One region of the Mesorhizobium sp. P2_B5 genome, then DNA from elsewhere that is predicted to be linked to it. Evidence: riboswitches for the same ligand, from Rfam matches in the RefSeq annotation. Region 1 holds a riboswitch; the other holds the start of a gene.

Region 1 (9,721 bases):
GCGCTTGAAAGGGCCGTCCTTCCCGGGCGGCCCAATCGACCATCGGCGGTGTTCCGAAAGCCTGCGTTCTGGCGCTCAATCGATCCGCCTCAGCGGCTCTACCGGAAGCTCGATCACCACGTTGGTGGCTGCCCGGTGATGTCGTATCTAGCATTCGACGCCTGCTCGATAAGTTACGCCACGACGGTCGCGGTTCCGGTGGCTTCGACCTAAGTATCACAGCCAATAGGGCCTAAGGTCTGATCAGTATAGGGCGTCAGTCGCGCAAAGGGCCGATCTGCTCTCCGATTTTCATATTTATCTTATATTTCAATTAGTTACGAACCAGTCTCCAGCCTTTTGCAGGCCGATTGTCGCGTATCGCAACCACATTTATCTAAAGTTTACTCCATCGAATTAGCAAATTCTCATATGGCGCTGCTATAGCGAGTCGGCGGAGGTGGGCTATCCCCCGAGGAGGTATTATGACATCCCGAAAAACTCTTTTGGCGGCGCTTGCCGCGTTTGCGCTTCTGGCCTCTCCGGCCCTGGCTGGTGCTGGTGGCAACGGTAACGGTGGAGGCCACGGCCATGGTGGTGGCAACGGCGGCGGCAACGGCAATGGCAGCGGCAACGGCAATAGCGGCAGCGGCAAATCCGGCAACAGCGCTTCGCATGGCAAATCGGCATCGGCTCATGCCGGCAAGAAGGCCTCGACTGACGACCAGGCTGTCGATGACGTCGAAGTCGCCGCGACGCCCAAGGAAAAGAACATCCACGCCAAGCTTGGCCGGCTGAACTCGCTGCAACGCAACATCAACGCCTATATGAACTCCAAGAGCAAGAAGTTCGCCGGCGTTCAGGCTTATGTGACGGCGTCGGCAGTTGCCAAGAACGCCCAAGCCGCGGTTGACGAGGCCAATGCGGCGGTGACGGAGGCTCAGGCCGCGGTGGTTGACCAGCAGGCACTATTCGACGCCGCGAATGCCATTACGCCTCCAACGCCCGAGGAGCAGGCGGCCCAGGACGCAACGATGGCGGATCTGGAGGCCGCGGTCACGGATGCTGAAGCGGCGGCTGCCGCGGCGCAGACGGCTGCCGATACGGCTACCGGCAACATCCCATCGCTCGATGACGCACTCGCCGATATGGCCAACAAGCCGGTCGACCCCGAGGTCACCGACTGGGCCAACGGCGTGCTTGCCGACAAGATCGACCAGATGGCCGCCAAGCTGGCTCCGGCAACGCCGTAAGCCGATCGCGGCTGAAACGGCCCAATAGAACGACCATGCCGCCGGGGTTCGCCCCGGCGGCTTTTTGACGGGCCGAGGGAACTGCCGGTCCTAGGGGAAAGGCGTTACTAACCCCAAGTACGGTATGGAAAATCTTCACTCCTAAGTGTAGCCTTCGCAATGCTGGGGTAAACGGCATCGGGGGAGAACGACATGCCTAAGGTTTCAGAACTCTTTTTCAAAACCGCCATCGTGTTCCTCATATTGGGAATTGCGGCCGGCCTGCAGATGGCCATCTCAGGCGATCACAGCGCCTTCCCGGCGCATGCGCATATCAACCTGCTGGGCTGGGTGACGAGCGCCATCTTCGGCGGTTACTACGCGCTCAATCCGCAAAAGGCGGCGCGCCGCATCGCCATGATTCACTACTGGCTCTATACGGTTGGCGTGGTGATCATGCTGCCGGCGCTCTACGTGATGTTGCAGGGAAACCCCGCGATTGAGCCTGTCGTTGCCGGCGGCTCGCTCATCGTCGCCGCTGCCGTTCTGGTCTTCGCTGTCGTGGTGTTCTCGCCAGAAACTGCGCGCTCGGTCTCTGGCGTGCCGTCGCCCTCTCGCTGACCGATCGCGCAACGCGATTGCAGTCCGACCTGCGTCGCTAACGGCGACGCGGGGATGGCGTGGCTTGACGGCCGCAGCCCCTGGTTGCGGCGCCAGTCACCGGTTCTAGACTCCCGGCCCTCCCGTATTATTTCGTGACCATTTTATGCTGGAACCTTCCCTGGTACCGCGCGTTGCCGCGACTGTATTCGTGCTGCCTTATAAATAGGCATCTCTGGGTACAGCTAAGCGAGCAGAGGCAAAACCAAGCATGGGTTGGGGGAGGAGCACGACGCCATGTCGAAAAGAGAAATCGGAACGTCCGCCTCACTGGGCCGACGCGTTGCCGATCTGAAGGCCCGGATGCAAAATGCCAGGATTACCGAATACGAGATGCAGACCTTCCAGAAGGTCGCAGCCATTATGGGGGGTAGCGAAGGCTCCCTACGCCTCGACGCCGACGACCTGATCGCTGCGTCCTTCCTCACCGAAGCGCTGGGCGATTCCGCGTCGAACTGAAGGCCGCTCGCGCGCCCGTCGGCCTCAAGCGCCGACGGGTTGCCCGGCGCCGGCCGCCGTCGGTGCCGGAGCGTGCACGCAGCACACGCTCAGCGTCGGGCGATTGCCTGCGCGCTGAAGAGGTCGGGGAGCGATCTCAATGGCGCTTGAAATACTGGACTTCGCGTTCGTGTTTTTCGGCCGCCTCGCGGCTGTCGAAGGTGCCGAGGTTGCGTCGTCGTCCAGTCTTTTCATCGACCTTGCGCGAATAGAGGCGGTATTTCCCTGATTTGAGTTTTCTGATCATCGGTCTCTCCCTGATCACCAGAGCGCCGCTGAAGCCAAACCGCCAGGGCGCACCTGGCGTGCCGAACGAAGGGCCCGGCCGCAGCCGGACCCTTCGAAAATATCAGTCGCGATGCTCCGGCATCGCCTTGAGCTGGTCCTTGGTCCAGCTGGTGACGGCGTGGACGTCGCCATCCTCGTCGCGCATGAAATCAAGCTGGCTGGTGGTGACCGCCACCGGCTTGGCGCCGATACCAAGAAAGCCACCGACGTCGATGACGACCTGACTGCCATGCAGATGATCGACAGAACCGATCTTCTCGTCGTCAGGGCCGTAGATGGTCGCGCCTTCGAGTATGTCGGGCGTCAGTTCCGTGCTGGCAAGTCGTGCGTGACTGGTGTGATCCATGACCGGTCTCCTCTGGGTTGGACAATTTCCTAACCAGCGAACAAACGAAGAGTTCCGGTAAAACGCCACGAAAGTCCGGCGCAGACTGCTTCGAGCCTACACCTCGTCGAAAGGACCACCGCGCCGCGCCGGGTCGCGACCAATGGCGGCTTCCTCGGCATCGTCGGGCAAGGCATGGTCACTATCCTGATAGGGGTTGTCGTCATCTTCCTCGGGCAGGTCGCCTTCCTTCTCGACACCGGTCGTGTCCGGCAGGCTTTCTTCATCTGCTCCGTCGGGCAGGATCCTTGCGCCACGCAACGCATCCCAGTCCTGCTGGCGCGGCGTCGGGGCTTCCACTTCGTCGCTTGGTTTTCTACGCGGGTCCATAATTTTCTCCCTGGTCAGTGCTTGCATCGAATAGGTGGAACTCGGCGCCGGCAAGCAGGTTCCCGAAACCGGTCCCAGCTTGTTTGTGAACCGCTTAGCAACCACGTGGGGGATCACTTGGGGAACCAATTGCCGCTGGGCTGCATTTGCCAAAAGAAGACGATTCCAGACGGAGACCGGACAATGAAAATCTTTGTTTTCTTGCCGTGCGCGCTGCTGGCACTTGCCGGCCCTGCCGCCGCGCAAGACAGCGGCGAGGGTGCTCCTCCCGTGCCTTGCCAGGCGCAGCCCCAGGATGGCGGCCAGCAGCCGCCTTCCTCCGATGAGGGCAATGGCAATTCGACCGCCGATCTTGGTTCTTGCGGCGGCGTGCTGCAGCCGCCGCCCAGCGGTGACCAGGGCATGACGCAGCCGCCGCCGGACCAGGGCAAAACACCGGTGATCAAGCCCGGCGAGGTGCCTGTGCAGCCACCAAAGCAATGATCTCGCTTGAGGGTCTCTACAGTGTGGACCGGGGCCGGCCAGGTCCAGCCTTGGCTAGGCGCAGCGCGGTCACCGGATCAATGCCGGTCCAGGCAATGCCGACCGCCTCGGTAAAGGCTGCGAAAGCCCGCCGCGCCTGGTCCTTGGTCACGTGTCCAGCCCTGGCCATTTCGCAGGCCCTCAGCGCCGTTTCGTAAATCTTGCCGCGCCTGGCGTGCGGCCATTCCCGAAGAAAATTCTGCATCTCGGCCAGCGTGGTGATGTCGCGTCGGAAGCCGGCGCCGACGGCAATTGCCACGGGATTTTGCAGCCGCATATCGTCCATTTTGAAAGCCTCCTGAGGGATCGTCCTTCAATGCGAATCATGCCGGTGCGGTTCCGGCAATAATGGCTGGTCGGGCCGATCAATTAGTCTCCACTTACGGAACAAGACCGTACCGGAGGCGTTTGCCTCCAGGAGCCCGCCAATTTGATCCGTGATGTTTTCGCCTCGTGCGGGAGCTCGGCGGAGCTCGCCAACAACGACAGGAGACGAAGATGAAATCCGTCCTTATTCCAGCAGTCGCCGGGCTCGCCATGATCGCAGGTCTCGGTGTTGCCGCGGCCGACGAGGTCATTGTCACGCAGCCGGCGCAGCAGCAGGTGATCATCACCCCCGAACAGCGCACGGTCGTGCACCAATACGTAAAAAAACATCCGCTCGCCTCGGTCAGCCTGCTTGGGGTCGAATTGAATGTCGGCTCCGCCTTGCCCGACACTGTCGAGCTGCAGGAGGTTCCTGACGTTCAGTACAGATACGCTGTTGTCGACAACCATACAGTGTTGGTCGATCCCAGCACGCGCAGGATCGTTGAGGTGGTCGAATAACGCTGGCCACAACTGACCGAACCACCAATACGGCCCTGTCGTTCATCCCAATAAGGGGCGGCAGGGCCGAATGATGAAAGGAGCATTGCCCATGTTGCCGCATGTCGAGACCAACGTGGCGGCGTGTTGCGACAAGCTGTTGGCTGAGCGCAGCACCGCGCTGTTGTCGATGAAGGAAGCGATTGCGCTCTTGCGGGAGCGCACCGGCACGGATCGGTCGGATGCCGACCTCGCCGGGCTGATCACCAAGAAAGCGGCGCTGCTCGGCGTTGCGGTCGTTTCCGATCCGCATTGAAAGCAGCTCGTCACTCAAGACGCCGGCTCAAATTTCGGCTAATGTTTTCGTGGAATCTGGACCTAACCATCGGACCCAACCACGGAGGCTTAAGTGACGGACGACAGACAGGACCGCATTCGCCAGCGCGCACATGAGATTTGGGAACAGGCCGGCCGCCCGGAAGGCGCGCATCAGGAGCACTGGGAACAGGCCACGGCCGAAATAGATGGTGCGGCCGCCAAACCGAAGAAGACGGCGAAGAAGGCTGCTGCGAAGCCCGTCAAGGCCGACGCCAAGCCCAAGGCTGCAAAGCCGGCGGCCGCAAAGTCCGGCAAGGCCAAGTCGAAATAGGCAAGGGCAGAATTCGCCTGGGCGGCCCCGTTCTGGACGTCGCCGTTCGGCCCGCCAGGGTCTCTTAACCCGACGAATTGCGCCTCCACGGGGAGCGCAATTCATTGTGCATGAAGATCGCGTGATGCTCTATGCCTCCCAGGCATAACTCGAGAGGGCAAAGCGGATACCGGCAGCTGTCATGACCAGTTCGCATTCGGTGATCTGGCGTAGGTGGCGCAGATAGCGCGCCACCGTCTGGGGCAGCCAGCCGGCGCAGGCTTCGACATAGGCGCGGCTGTGAACGAGCGTGCCGGTCGACAGCCTCTCGTCCTTCTCGGCAATCACTTTCAAATATTGGCGGATGAAACGAATATCGTCGGCGATGTCCTGGCTGGCCATTCGCCATGCTCCGGCAACGCGTTCGCGCTGGTCGAGCGACAAGGGCGGCAGCAGCGGCAGTGACAACAGCGGGCGGGAGAGGTCGGCGAAGGCGCCATGGTTCGCTGTGCTCACGGAATTCCCCTTGTTGAAAGGAAATATCGTACTTTATGTACGATATTTCGTCAAGGATGACGCGTACAATTTGAACGAATTCAACTTTCGAAATGATGCGGATTTTCCTGAAGCCAACAAACCTGGCCCAACATACTTCGCGATGCCAGTCGAAAAATACTCTTCCCCAATGCCTCGAACAGTGCTTTAACCCGCCCATCCACAGGGGTGCTCCGTACGGTCGGGGCTGAGATGAGGGCGGCAAGCCTTCGGACCCTAAAGCTGATCTGGATAATACCAGCGGAGCGAGGCGGGCGATGTTTTCCGGTGCACAGATTTCCCTTTATCCCATGACCGACGATTTCGTCGGCGTCATCCTTGGCGCGCTCGGCGCGCTCGATCCCTGGCGCGACCGGCTGAGGATCGAGACCGACGACATCTCGACGCTTCTGGTCGGGCCGCCCGAGGTGTTGTTTCCAGCCATGCGCGACCTGTTCGTGGCGGCGGCCAAAAGCGGCAAGCACTGCGTGCTTTCGGCCGCGGTTTCGCGCGGTTGCCCGGGCGAGCCCGACGATCCGATCTGCCGCTCCGACGAGACCGGCGGACCCGCCATTGCGCTGGACGAGCGCAAGGTCGCCGCGATCCGCGCCGTCCAGGCCACGCCATCGACCGACCAGCCGGTGGCGGCGCAGTTATCGCTCTATGTGATGGGTACGGGCGACCATATGGACGAGATCTATGGCTGCATCGATTTCCTGAAGCAGTCCGGCGTCTTTGAACGCTCGAAGAACTTCTGCACCAAACTGCGTGGCGATGCCGGCGCGGTGTTTGCGACCCTGGGTGAAGCCTTCTGCCGCTTCGGCCCGGGCGCCGGCCACGTCACCCTCGACATCACGATTTCTGCGAACAGCCCGACCGCCGTCTGAGCCGCGGCTCAAGCGTCGTTCATCGAGGATATTGCCGTGGCTGTTTCGTTCAACCCATCGCGTGGGGGAGATGCCCCCGCATTCGACCTCTCCCGGCAGAAGGGAGGGGAAGCTTCGGCGATTGGCGAAGGCGGTGATGACGTCCAATCTCCCCCCTTGTGGGGGAGATGCCTGGCAAGGCAGAGGGGGGCGCTGTCCCGCCGGCTTTTCAGTTGGTTGCGTCCGCGGCCTTCACCCGTTGCTTCCGAACAGGTTTCGCAAGTTGGTGATCCTTCGCGCCCCCCTCTGTCCTGCCGGACATCTCCCCCACAAGGGGGGAGATCGGCTGTCCCCTCCGCCGTCACCAAAATCGGCCCCGCCGCCATCTCCTTCACCCTGCTCCTCGCGGCCTGGGAGCTCTACGCTCGCTATGGCGGCGTCACGCACGGCATGCTGCCGGCGCCGTCGCGCGTGTTGCTGCAGGCCTGGGAGAACCGCGCTGCCCTTGCCGACAATACGCTTCCCACCATCCGCGCCACGCTTGCCGGCTTCGCCTGCTCGTTGATTGCCGCCTTCGTGCTTTCGGCGCTGGTCGATTTTCTGGCCCCGCTGCGCCGCGCGCTCTTCACGCTGCTGATCGTCAGCCAGACCTTGCCGCTGGTCGCCATCGCGCCGCTCATCGTGCTGTGGTTCGGCTTCGGGCTGATGCCGAAAATCCTGCTCGTTGCACTGGTCACTTTCTTCCCGATGATGGTGGCGCTGGTCGAAGGCTACGCTGCCACGAGCAAGGAGATTGCCCAGATGCTCGCGGCCATGGGGGCAGGGCGCTGGCGCATCTTCTGGCTGGCGCGTTTGCCTTCGGCGCTGCCCTATTTCTTCGCCGGTTTGAGGATCTCGATTACTTACGCCGTGGTTGGCGCGATCTTCGCCGAATATGCAGGGGCGGCGAAGGGATTGGGCATCTACATGCTCAACGCCAAGAACAATTTCCGCCCCGATCTGGTGCTCGCCGCGGTCGCCGTCAGCGCGGCGCTCACACTTGCTTTGTTCGGCCTTGCGGTGCTCATCCAGCGCCTCGCCATGCCCTGGGAAAATGCGGGGAGCGAGAGCCGCGGCGGCAAGCCTTCGGGAGAGAGCTCCCAATGACACGGCTCGAACTCCGCGATATCAGCAAAAGCTTCGGCGCGCTGGAGGTGCTCGCGGGCATTTCGCTTCATGTCGCGGCCGGCGAGTTCGTGTCCATCCTCGGGCCCTCCGGCGCCGGCAAGTCGACACTGTTCCAGCTGCTGACCGGTGCGCTGAAAGGCGAGGGCGACATGCGCTTCGACGGTGCGCCACTCGATGACCATGGCCGCCATTTCGCCTTCATGCCGCAGCGCGACGCGCTGATGCCGTGGCGGCGCGTCATCGACAATGTGACGCTGGGGCTCGAAGTGCAGGGCATGCCGCGACGGGCGGCACGCGAGCAAGTCGCGCCGCTGTTCGCCGAATTCGGCCTTGCCGGCTTCGAGCACGCCTGGCCGGCAGAGCTCTCCGGCGGCATGCGTCAGCGCGCTGCGCTTTTGCGCACAGTGGTGCAGCAACGCGACATGCTGCTGCTCGACGAGCCCTTTGGCGCGCTGGATGCGCTGACACGCGCGGCCATGCAGCGCTCGCTGGAAGGCACGTGGCAGCGTCATCGCTGGACGGCACTGCTGATCACCCATGATGTACGTGAAGCGGTGTACCTGTCGGACCGCATTTATCTCCTGTCGTCACGGCCCGCCCGCATCATCAGCGAGATTACCGTGCCGCTGCCGCGCCCGCGCACCACCGGCAGCGATGCCGCGCGCCAGGCCGCTGTGCTCGAAGCCGAAATCCTCGACACGCTGCTCAATCCCGGGGCTGACCGAGCCTCGTTCCCGAAGACCGCTCAAAGGAGATCATCATGACCGAATTCACCCGCCGGCAAGCGCTGCTTTTGACGCTGGCTGCCGGACTGCCGCTGGCCTCGCGTGCTCATGCGGCTGCGCAAAAAGTCACCGTCGCGCTCGACTGGACGGTCAACACCAACCATATCGGCCTGTTTGTGGCCCGCGACAAAGGCTTTTACGACGAGGCCGGGCTCGACGTCGACATCCTGCCTTATGGCGATACCGGCGCCGGCACGCTGGTTGCCAACCGCATCGCCGATTTCGGCATTGCCGGCGTCGGCCTGTTCACCCAGCGTGCCGCAGGCGCCGACCTCAAGGCGGTCTACGCCGTGGTGCAGCAGGAGACCGGCCGGCTGGTCTTCAACGCGGATCGCAGCGAGATCAAGAGCCCGAAGAATCTCGACGGCCTGACCTATGGCGGCTTCGGCAGCGCCTGGGAAAACACGCTGATCTCGACCATCATCCGCCACGATGGCGGCAAGGGCAGTTTCGAGACGGTGACGCTCGGCACCTCGGCCTATGAGGCGCTGGCCAACGGCTCGGTCGATTTCACGCTGGAGGTCTCGACCTGGGAAGGCGTCGATGCCGAGCTGAAAGGCATCAGGCAGCGCGGCTTCCGCTATGCCGATTATGGCGTGCCTGACGAGCACACCACCGTCATCGCCTCCAGCGATGCCTATCTCCAGGCAAACCCAAAAGCGGCTTCCGCCTTCGTCGAGGCAACGCGGCGCGGCTACCAATTCGCCGTCGATCATCCGCAAGATGCCGGCGATCTGCTGATCGCTTCCAACAAGGACGCGTTGACCGACCCGGCGCTGATCCACGCCTCGCTGAAGATGCTGGTCGACGGACACTTTTTGCGCAGCCAGGACGGCGTCATCGGCACCATCGACAAGGCCAAGGTCGAGGCGATGGGAACCTACCTCTTCAACGCCGGCATCCTGCTCGATGGTGATGGCAAGGTGCTGAAGGAAAGGCCGGATTTTGGAGTGTATTTCAGCAATGAGTTTTTAGGGTAGGGGTTCGAACTGCTGATCTCCCCCCTTGCGGGGGAGATGCCCGGCAGGGCAGAGGGGGGT
Region 2 (9,721 bases), on a different contig from region 1:
TGCTGTCACGCCGTAGCGCAGCCAGTGCTCCTCGCGCACGATCTGACGGCCAAGCTTGTGCTGCTCACGCTCTTCTTCTTCCAGCACAAGGTCGCGCCATTCCTCGAAATGGCCAAAACCCTTGTCGAGGCGGCGGGTCTGGCCGCGGTCGAGCCAGACGGTGGCGCGCGAGACGCGTTCGAGGAAGCGACGGTCGTGCGAGATGACGATCAGCGCCGACGAGGTGCGGACAAGCTCCTCTTCCAGCCATTCGATGACAGACAGATCGAGATGGTTGGTCGGCTCATCAAGCAGCAGAATATCTGGCTCCGGCGCCATGACGCGGGCAAGAGCGGCGCGGCGCGCCTCGCCGCCGGAGAGGTCGTTGGGGTTTTCCGTGCCGGCGAGGCCGAGATGCTCCATCAGATAGGTGGCGCGGTAGGGATCGTCGGCAGGCCCGAGCCCGGCCTCGACATAGGCGCGCACATTGGCAAAGCCCTCCATGTCGGGCATTTGCGGGAGATAGCGCACCGTCGCCGAAGGCTGGCGGAACACCTCGCCGTCCTGCGGCTCGATCAGCCCGGCGGCGATCTTGAGAAGAGTCGACTTGCCGGAGCCGTTGCGGCCGACCAGCGCAATCTTGTCGCCGGCGGATGCGGTGAGTTCAGCGCCGTCGAGCAGCGGCGTGCCGCCGAAGGTCAGTCTTATCCCGTCGAGGTTGAGAAGGGGCGGGGCCATGTCAGCTTTCAGGCAAGGGATAGGGATGAGCGAGCAGCAGTGCGCGGCCATGGCCAAGTGCGATTTCGAGCCGGCCCCCGGTCTTCTCTGACTTGACCTCGTTGGAGATGGTGAGCGACGAGCCGAAGGCAACCTCGACATGGTCGAGCGGCCATTTGGCGCCGGACACGGTAAGGCCCGAAAGATCGGAAAAGCCGAGCACGGAAAACAACGTGCCGTCGGCGTAATCGAAGTCGGCCTTGCCCGGCAGCAAGGGCACCCCCTCCTGCGCGCCGCTGGTCAACAGCACTTTTGTGCCGGTCTCGGCCAGCCGCAGGCTGAGCGCCAGATGAAGGTACGCATGGTCGGCGCGCTTGCCACCGAAAGCGCCGGCCAGCACCAGGCTGGTGGCGCCGCGCTCCAGTGCGGCGGCGATGGCCAGCTCGCCGTCGGTCTTGTCCTTTTCGGGCGGAAATACCTGGCGCGGCACAGCGGCGAGATCTGCAGGAAGGTCCGCCGGCACGGAATCGAAGTCGCCGACCCATAGCTCCGGCAGCAGGCCGAGCAGTCGGGCATGGCCGATGCCGGCGTCCGCGGCGATGACGCGCGTGCCTTCGACCTGGCGGTCGAGCCGCGGCGTGCGGACGAGATCGCCGCCAAGCAGGATGGTGAATGTGCTCATATCCGGTGGCCCTTACCAGCCCCGCCGGCGAAACGGAAGGCCGAGACCCACCACCGCCGGCAAAGTTCCGCTTGCGTGGCACCTTGGCCGGGCCTATGTGTCGAAACGCTCTAACGGGGTGCCGGACGCGATCTTCGCGGACCGGCTGAGAGGCAGTCTCGCCAACCCGCTGAACCTGATCCGGTTTGTACCGGCGGAGGGATTAGACGCTTCGGACAGACCGACGCCTCAATTCCTTTCAACACGAATGAAGGAGGCGCCGATGCGCATGATTTTGTCCCGTCTTGTCCCAGCCCTGGGTCTTGCTGTTTCACTTCTGGCAAGCCCTGCGTCCGCGCAGGACAGACTCACCATCTACACCTACGAGAGCTTCACCGCCGACTGGGGTCCAGGCCCTGCTGTGAAGAAGGAGTTCGAGGCCGAATGCGGCTGCAGCGTCGACTTCGTCTCGGTCGCCGACGGCGTCGCGCTGCTCAACCGCGTCAAGCTGGAGGGGGCATCGACCAAAGCCGATATCGTGCTTGGCCTAGACACCAATCTGACCGACGAAGCCAAGGCCTCCGGCCTGTTTGTCCCGCATGGCGCGGTGGCTGAAAACAGCGTGCCGGGCGGCTGGAGTGACGATACTTTCGTCCCCTACGACTATGGCTATTTCGCTGTCGTCTATGACACCGAGAAGCTGAAGAGCCCACCGAAGAGTCTCAAGGAATTGGTTGAGGGCAATGCCGAAGACAAGATCGTCATCCAGGATCCGCGCACGTCGACGCCGGGCCTTGGCCTGCTTTTGTGGGTGAAGTCGGTTTATGGCGACAAGGCGCCGGAAGCCTGGGCCAAGCTCAAGCCAAAGGTGCTGACGGTGACGCCGGGCTGGAGCGAAGCCTATGGCCTGTTCACCAAGGGCGAGGCGCCGATGGTGCTGTCCTACACGACGTCGCCGGCCTATCACATGGTCGCCGAAAACACCGAGCGCTACCAGGCGGCGTCTTTCGAGGAAGGCGAGTATCTGCAGATCGAGGTCGCCGGCATCACCACCACGGGTGCGAAGAACCCGCTGGCGGCAAAGTTTCTCGCCTTCATGACCGGGCCGAAATTCCAGAATGTCATTCCGGAGACCAACTGGATGTTCCCGGCGGGGAAAACCGACAAGCCGCTCAATCCGGCCTTCGACAAACTGGTCAAGCCGGCGAAGACGCTGCTGTTCAGCCCGGAAGAGGTTGCGGCCAACCGCAAGGCTTGGGTCGATGAGTGGCTGGCGGTGATGAGCAAATGACGGCGGTCTTCACCCTCCCCCTTGTGGGGAGGGTCGATCCGCGAAGCGGAGCGGGGCGGGGGTAGCGACGTTGAACCCAGCCTCACCCCCACCCCGGTTCGCGGACACCGCTTCGCGGCATCCGCGCCCCGACCCTCCCCACAAGGGGGAGGGTGGAAGGCGCGACTCTGACCCCCGCATCGCCGCCGGCATCGTTGCGCTCGGCGCAATAGCGCTGCTGATCGGCGGCGCCTTTGCCGGCCTCATCCTCGAAGGCGCGCACGACCTCCGCGGTGCTGCGTCCGCCTTCGATCTCTATCTCCTGCGTGTCGTCCGCTTCACGCTCTGGCAGTCAGTCCTTTCGACGCTGCTTTCCGTCGTGCCGGCGCTGTTTGTGGCGCGTGCTCTGTCGCGGCATCCGCGCTTCTTTGGCCGCGGTTTCATCCTGCAACTGTTCACCGTGCCGCTGGCACTGCCGGCCATTGTCGCGGCGCTGGGCATACTGGCGCTCTATGGCCGGGCCGGCTACTTCGCCGCGATCGGTGGCCAAAGCTGGCCCGATATCTATGGCCTGTCGGGCATCCTCGTCGCTCATGTCTTCTTCAATCTGCCGCTGGCAACACGGCTGTTCCTTGAGGCACTGGGCACGGTGCCTGCCGATCAATGGCGGCTGGCAAGCCAGCTCGGCATGGGGGCGAGACCAGCCTTCCGGTTGATCGAATGGCCGGTGCTGCGATCGGCTCTGCCGGGCATCGCCGGCCTTGTCTTCATGCTTTGCATCACCTCCTTCACCATCGTGCTCATCCTCGGCGGCGGGCCGGCGGCGACGACGCTGGAGGTCGCAATCTACCAAGCGCTGCGCTTCGACTTCGATCCCGCGCGGGCAGTCACACTGACATTGCTGCAAATTGCGCTGACCTTTGCCGTCGTGCTGGCGCTGACGCGGCTTGGCGCCAATGTGACCGGGGATGCGAACCTGCCTGTGGCGCGGCGCCGCTATCTCTCGGCCGGCCCGGTCGAAACGGCGCTTAATGTCGTATTGATCGCGCTCGCTCTGCTGTTCGTAGCCGGGCCGATGGCGGCAACCGTCGCATCAGGCCTTGGCGCCGATCTCAGCCGGCTGGCTGGCGAGAGCGCGGTGCGCCAGGCGACGCTGACCAGCGCCTGTCTCAGCCTGCTGGCGGCGCTGCTTTCGGTGTCGCTATCGCTGTCGCTGATCATGGCACGCCGGGCGCTGTCCCTGCACCGCCGTGGCGGCGCCCGCTCGCTGCTCGAACATGCCACCGACACCGGCGCCGGTTTTGTCCTCGTCGTGCCGCCCATCGTCATCGGCGCCGGCTGGTTTCTCCTGCTGCGCACGGTCGCCGATGTCTTTGCCATCGCGCCCGTCATGGTCGTCACCGTCAACGCGGTGATGGCGATGCCCTTCGCCATCCGCGCGATGCGTCCGGCCTATGATGCGGCAAGCGAGCGCCACGAAAAGCTGTGCGCACAGCTCGGCATTTCGGGCTGGAGCCGGCTGCGGCTGGTCGACTGGCCGTCGCTGCGGCGGCCGCTGGCCACCGGCTTTGCCTTCGCCATGGCGCTGTCGCTCGGCGATCTTGGCGTCATCGCACTGTTCGGCAGCGATTCAGTGCAGACATTGCCTTATCTCCTCTTGGCGCGCATGGGCAGCTACCGCACAGCCGACGCCGCCGGGCTGGCTTTGCTGCTCGGGGCGGTCTGCCTGGCTCTGGTGGTCGCCGCGGATTGGTTGGGACGAGGAGAAAAATCGTGACTTCCGCCATGGAAAAAGGCGCGGTCGTGCGGCTGGACAAGGTCTCGTTCAGCTATGGCGAGGCGCCGTTCCTGTTCGATGTCGAATTCGCTGCCTCGAAAATCACCGCCATCATGGGGGCGAGCGGTTCGGGAAAGTCGACCCTGCTCAACCTGGTGGCCGGCTTCGAGACGCCGCAATCCGGCCGCGTTCTGATCGGCGGCGCCGATGTCGGCGCTTCCGCACCATCGGCACGACCGGTGTCGATGGTGTTCCAGGAAAACAATCTGTTTGCCCATCTCTCGGTCGAGAAGAATGTCGGCCTCGGCCGCTCACCGTCGCTTAGTTTGACGCAAACCGATCGCGCGGCAATTGCCGAGGCGCTCGAGCGTGTCGGCCTTGCCGGCAAGGAAAAGCGGCTGCCGCGCGAGCTCTCCGGCGGCGAACGGCAGCGCGTGGCACTCGCCCGCGTTCTGGTGCGCGACCGGCCGGTGCTGTTGCTCGACGAGCCGTTCGCTTCGCTTGGGCCCGCACTGCGCGACGACATGCTCGACCTCGTGGCCGGCGTCCATGCCGAGCGGGCGATGACGGTGTTGTTCGTCACGCATCAGCCGGAAGACGCGCGCCGCATCGGAGAGCAGATGGTTTTTCTGGACAATGGCAGGGTTGCCTCAACGGGATCTGCCGCCGATTTTTTCGACGGCACTGGTCCTGAAGCGTTTCGGCGCTATATCGGCGCAAGTTCGGGCGGATCACGCGATATTGCCCGGAAGCGGACATAATTTACGACCAAACCGGCTACAGGTGATGTGGCGCTTGCTTGCCATGGTCCAACTGATGTGGCTAGGTCCGCCCAGTATTGGTCCGGCACGAGCCGTGATTTGCCCCCTACAGCGCCGCATCCATCCGGGTGTGTAAAACGCTGTAGGTTTTTTGATTTGTGCAGGATTGCCACCGAGAATTCGATTTTCGCTGGCGCGGACCCCTGGGTCCAGGTCATGCGCCGAGAGCTGAAGGGACGCCGTGCTGTCGACCGGCACTGACACTTTGAGACGCAGGCCGCTGGCGCGCTTCCTCGCGCTGGCCGGCCTTGCCGTGGCGCTGGCCAGTTGCCAGATGTTCACGCCTCCGGAAGTGCAGGAATCCGGTTTCCAGCCTTCCGACAAGCCGATCACGGTCGACAATGTCGCCGCCAACAGCAAGCTCGCCGAACTGGCGAAGGCGCAGCATCCACGCATCCTCGCGACGTATGGCGGCGAATATTCCGATCCCAAGCTCGAGCGCATGGTGGCCAAAGTCGTCGGCAGCCTGACCGTGGTGTCGGCCAATCCGACCCAGACCTATCGCATCACCATCCTCAATTCGCCGAACGTCAACGCCTTCGCGCTGCCGGGCGGCTATCTCTATGTCACCCGCGGCCTCCTGGCGCTGGCCAATGATTCGGCCGAACTCGCCGCCGTCATTGCGCATGAGATGGGCCACGTCACCGCCAACCATGGCCTGCAGCGCCAGCAGCTCGAGGCCGAGGAAGGCCTAGCGACCAAGGTGGTTTCCGACGTGCTCGGCGACAGTCCGACCGCCAAGGCGGCCCTGATCCGCGGCAAGCTGAGGCTGGCGCAGTTCTCGCGCAACCAGGAGCTGGAGGCCGACGCCATCGGCATCAAGTCGGTCGGCGAAGCCGGCTACGATCCCTATGCCGCCGGCCGCTTCCTGCAGTCGATGTCGGCCTATACCGATTTCCGCTCGATCAGCGGCGCCACTGATGCCAGCCTCGACTTCCTGGCCACGCACCCCAACACGCCGCAGCGCATCGATCTGGCGCAGCGCCACGCCCGCCAGTTCGGCGCGCCGGGCGTCGGTACGCGTGACCGCGATTCCTTCCTGGCTGGCATTGACGGCCTGCTCTATGGCGATACGCCGGAAGAGGGCTATGTGCGCGGCCAGACCTTCCTGCATCCGGGCCTCGGCGTGTCGTTCACCGTGCCGGACGGTTTCATCATCGATAATACGGCCGCGGCGGTGACGGCGACCGGCCCCGGCGACATGGCGGTCCGCTTCGACGGCGTGTCGATCGACAAGGATCGGGCGCTGACCGACTATATCAGAAGCGGCTGGGTGGCCGGTCTCGACGAGACCAGCGTGCGCCAGGAGACGATCAACGGCAACGAGGCGGCGACCGCGCATGCCGGCGCCGATGGCTGGCAGTTCGACATTGCGGTGATCCGCGCCGGCGGCCAAGTCTACCGGCTTTTGACGGCGGCGCCCTCGGCCAGCACTACGCTGGATCCGGTGGCGCGCTCGGTCAGCGGCTCGTTCCGCATCCTGAGTGCGGCCGAGAAGGCGGCGCTGAAGCCACTGCATATCCGTGTCGTTACCGTTCAGGCGGGCCAGACCATGGGTTCGCTGTCGGCGCAAATGGTCGGCGTCGACCGCAAGCTCGATCTGTTCAGGGTGCTCAACGCGATGTCGCCGGGCGCCTCGGTTTCGGCCGGCGACAAGGTCAAGATCGTCACGGACAAGTAGCGCAGTCCGGCTTCGATGGGGCCTGCCCGTGCGAAGCAGGGCTGCGGTCACTGCCACTCTCAGAGGTTGCTGTCGGTGTTCGTGCCGGTATCGGTACCGCTGTCAGTGCCTTCGCTACTGGTGTTCTCACCACCACCGGGATTTGAAGCACGGCGCTCGGAACCATCACCGTTGTTGCCGCTCCAGGCCGCCCGGCCGGTTTGCGGCACGGGTTTCGGGGTCTTCGGTCTTGGCGCGGGTATGGGAACCACCTTTATTTTCGTGATGATTTTCGGGGGCCGGACCTTGCACGCCGGAATCGCCAAGGCGACCCGCTTCGGGGTGCTGAGAACACCCAGGGAATACATCTGCTGCCGCTCCATTCCGGCTCTGAAGAAGGCGAGCGCGCGGTCCGGATCAGTTGGAACACCATTGCGACCTTCCATGAAGATCGATGCGAGATCGTTCATGGCATCGATATGCCCCATCGCCGCCGATTTGAGCAGCAAGTCCAACCCCTTGGCGGCATCGCGCTGGACGCCGCGCCCATTGAACAGGGTGCGTCCCCACGCGGTCATGGCGTAGGGGTCACCCTTTTCGGATGCTTCTGAATAGAAGCGGTTGGCCTGTTCGGGATCCGCGGCCGTCCCTATTCCCGACGAGACGATGGAGCCGAGCGCGAAAACCGCGCGGACGTATCCCTTGTCGGCGGCCTGCTGGATTGCCTGCCTGGCCTCATTGACCTTGCCCGAGGCCAGCAACGCCCGTCCGAGTTGGTAACGGAAGCGGGCAATCTCTGGATAGGCCTTCACCGAGGCCTGGCAGAGCTCAACCGCGTCGTCGCCAATCTCGTTCGCCAACCGGCCCGGGACAATGCCTTGCAGGTCGAGAGGTTCGCCAGCCGCTCGATCGCAGGGATCGACGCTTGGCGACAGTTTCAGCGTCGCCGTCTTCGATGTATTGTCGGCGCGGATCTGAAAGCCGATCTCGACCGGCGTCGCGGAGCCGATCTGCGCCTCGTAGCGCAATTTGTCGACATCGTCGGCCATCAGGCTCGATTGAGGCGACAGGATGCGGTCCGGCAGGGACAGTGTCCCGGTTGCCGGATAGCTTGCAAGCTTCAAGCTGATCGACGGATCCTTGGTCGGGAAATCCAGCTTGAGCGGAATCGGACCGACGCCGACGGGGATTTCGATGTCGCGGTTTTCGATCGCTTCGGCGGCGCCGGCGATACGAATGCCGCGCTCAACCACCGCCTGCTTTTGCTCGGCGGCGATTGAGGCCATGAGTTGCTTGCCTTCAGCGCCCGCGCCGTTTCTGATCCGCAACAGCAGAACGCCCTGGGATTCGCCACCCCACTCGTTGTGCGTGGTGTAGGCCAGCGTTTCCACCTGTTCCTGCCCACCCGCCAATGCGGGGGCGTCCATGCGCAGACGCGGGAGGTCGGTACCCTCGATCCTTTCGCCCATGGCCAAGGGCTTGCCATCAAGTGTCAGCCGTCCGAGTGTCGGCAGGCTGTCGATGCTGACGCTGACCGCGCCACCGTCGACGTCAACTGGCGCCGGCAGATCGAGCGCTACTGGCCCGACGCCGGACGGCACGATTTTCTCCAGTACCGGCGGCAGCGCCGGGCGGTTGGCGCGGGGCATCAGAAAGACATCGTCGAGAAGCGAGGAATTTTCCCATGGAACCTGCTTGCCACCGGTTGCCTTGACCACATCGCGGCGCACGGCGGCCATGACAGCCCTGATCTCCTGGTTCGGCGCCAACGCACGACGGGAGAAGGCGGAGGAAAATGGGCTGAGATTGCCGCTCCCGTCATAGGCAACGGCTCCCGGCTCGGTGGCAAAGGCGATCAGCGCGTTCTCAGAACCCTTCACCTGCGCCAATCCGCTGCCGCTGGCGACGATCAGCTGGTCGCGAAGCCAATAGTTCTTACGCGGAAAAGGATTGTTGCGGCAGGCGTCGAGGATGATTACCTGGATTTTCGATTTCGAGCGCATTTGCTGCAGCATGTCATCGAGCTTGATTGCCTGAACTTCCACGTCGGCCGCATCCTTAAGTGTGGCGTCGACCGGGATGAGAAAGTTCTCGCCGCCGATCTGGAAGCCGTGGCCCGAATAATAGACCACCGCGAGATCGGCACCGTCCGCCGCCGCCAGATAGGTGCGGAAACGCTCCTCCAACTGAAGCCTGGTCAAATCCTTGGCGACGAAAACGTCGAAGCCGGCCGTCCGGAACGTGCCTGCAATGTCTCCGGCGTCCTTGTCCGGGTTCTTGAGCGCCGGAAGTTCACGGTATTCGGAATTGCCGATCACAAGAGCAACCCTTCGATCGGCGCTGGCCTCGAAAGTCGTCAGGGTCACAAGGATCAAAGCTGCAAGAAACACGCAGAGTCGCGACATGGCAAATCCTCATCCGCTATGATCTGGTGAACCCCAACAGACACCCTGCCGCTCAGCAGGTCTGTTAAAGAATTCACAATCTGCGAATGAGAGGCGAGGAAATCTGATGTGCTGGTCTTATGTGCTGATCGGAAAATCTTAATACTGCTGCCAGCCGGGAATTTCAGGCTGCCTGCGTCTGAAATTCCGGGTTCTGCTTGACCAGCGCGACCTTCAGCTTTTCCATGGCGCGGGCCTCGATCTGGCGGACACGCTCCTTGGAAATGCCGAGCGTCTCGCCGAGCGCTTCCAGCGTAGCGCCCTCGTCGGTCAGCCGGCGTTCCTCGATGATCCTGAGTTCGCGGGCATTGAGCGCGCCAAGCGCTGCTCTCAGCCAGAGCAGGCGGCGTTCGAAATCGATGGTGTCGCTGGCGACTTCGTCCGGCAGCGGA

Evidence for each region. A riboswitch is a leader RNA that binds a small molecule or an ion and turns the genes downstream of it on or off. The one in region 1 is predicted to bind thiamine pyrophosphate.
Region 2: it holds a riboswitch for thiamine pyrophosphate, as region 1 does, so the genes downstream of both, thiB (thiamine ABC transporter substrate binding subunit) here and AC1D1N_RS21645 (YkoF family thiamine/hydroxymethylpyrimidine-binding protein) in region 1, are expected to answer to the same signal.

The regions. Positions count from the first base shown of each region.
Region 1 is NZ_JBFUDJ010000006.1:323,879-333,599, forward strand. It holds gene AC1D1N_RS21585 (hypothetical protein) at 465-1,232, shown strand; gene AC1D1N_RS21590 (heme-copper oxidase family protein) at 1,425-1,832, shown strand; gene AC1D1N_RS21595 (hypothetical protein) at 2,109-2,330, shown strand; gene AC1D1N_RS21600 (hypothetical protein) at 2,467-2,616, opposite strand; gene AC1D1N_RS21605 (PRC-barrel domain containing protein) at 2,719-3,003, opposite strand; gene AC1D1N_RS21610 (hypothetical protein) at 3,100-3,372, opposite strand; gene AC1D1N_RS21615 (hypothetical protein) at 3,556-3,855, shown strand; gene AC1D1N_RS21620 (DUF982 domain-containing protein) at 3,872-4,180, opposite strand; gene AC1D1N_RS21625 (DUF1236 domain-containing protein) at 4,393-4,722, shown strand; gene AC1D1N_RS21630 (hypothetical protein) at 4,814-5,017, shown strand; gene AC1D1N_RS21635 (DUF2934 domain-containing protein) at 5,111-5,350, shown strand; gene AC1D1N_RS21640 (hypothetical protein) at 5,480-5,845, opposite strand; TPP riboswitch at 6,039-6,151, shown strand; gene AC1D1N_RS21645 (YkoF family thiamine/hydroxymethylpyrimidine-binding protein) at 6,142-6,750, shown strand; gene AC1D1N_RS21650 (ABC transporter permease) at 7,180-7,875, shown strand; gene AC1D1N_RS21655 (ABC transporter ATP-binding protein) at 7,872-8,660, shown strand; gene AC1D1N_RS21660 (ABC transporter substrate-binding protein) at 8,657-9,661, shown strand.
Region 2 is NZ_JBFUDJ010000001.1:253,616-263,336, reverse strand. It holds gene AC1D1N_RS01350 (ABC-F family ATP-binding cassette domain-containing protein) at 1-717, opposite strand, end outside; gene AC1D1N_RS01345 (thiamine diphosphokinase) at 719-1,378, opposite strand; TPP riboswitch at 1,483-1,597, shown strand; gene thiB (thiamine ABC transporter substrate binding subunit) at 1,641-2,648, shown strand; gene thiP (thiamine/thiamine pyrophosphate ABC transporter permease) at 2,827-4,404, shown strand; gene thiQ (thiamine ABC transporter ATP-binding protein) at 4,413-5,165, shown strand; gene AC1D1N_RS01325 (M48 family metalloprotease) at 5,500-6,906, shown strand; gene AC1D1N_RS01320 (caspase family protein) at 6,966-9,290, opposite strand; gene AC1D1N_RS01315 (RNA polymerase factor sigma-32) at 9,454-9,721, opposite strand, start outside.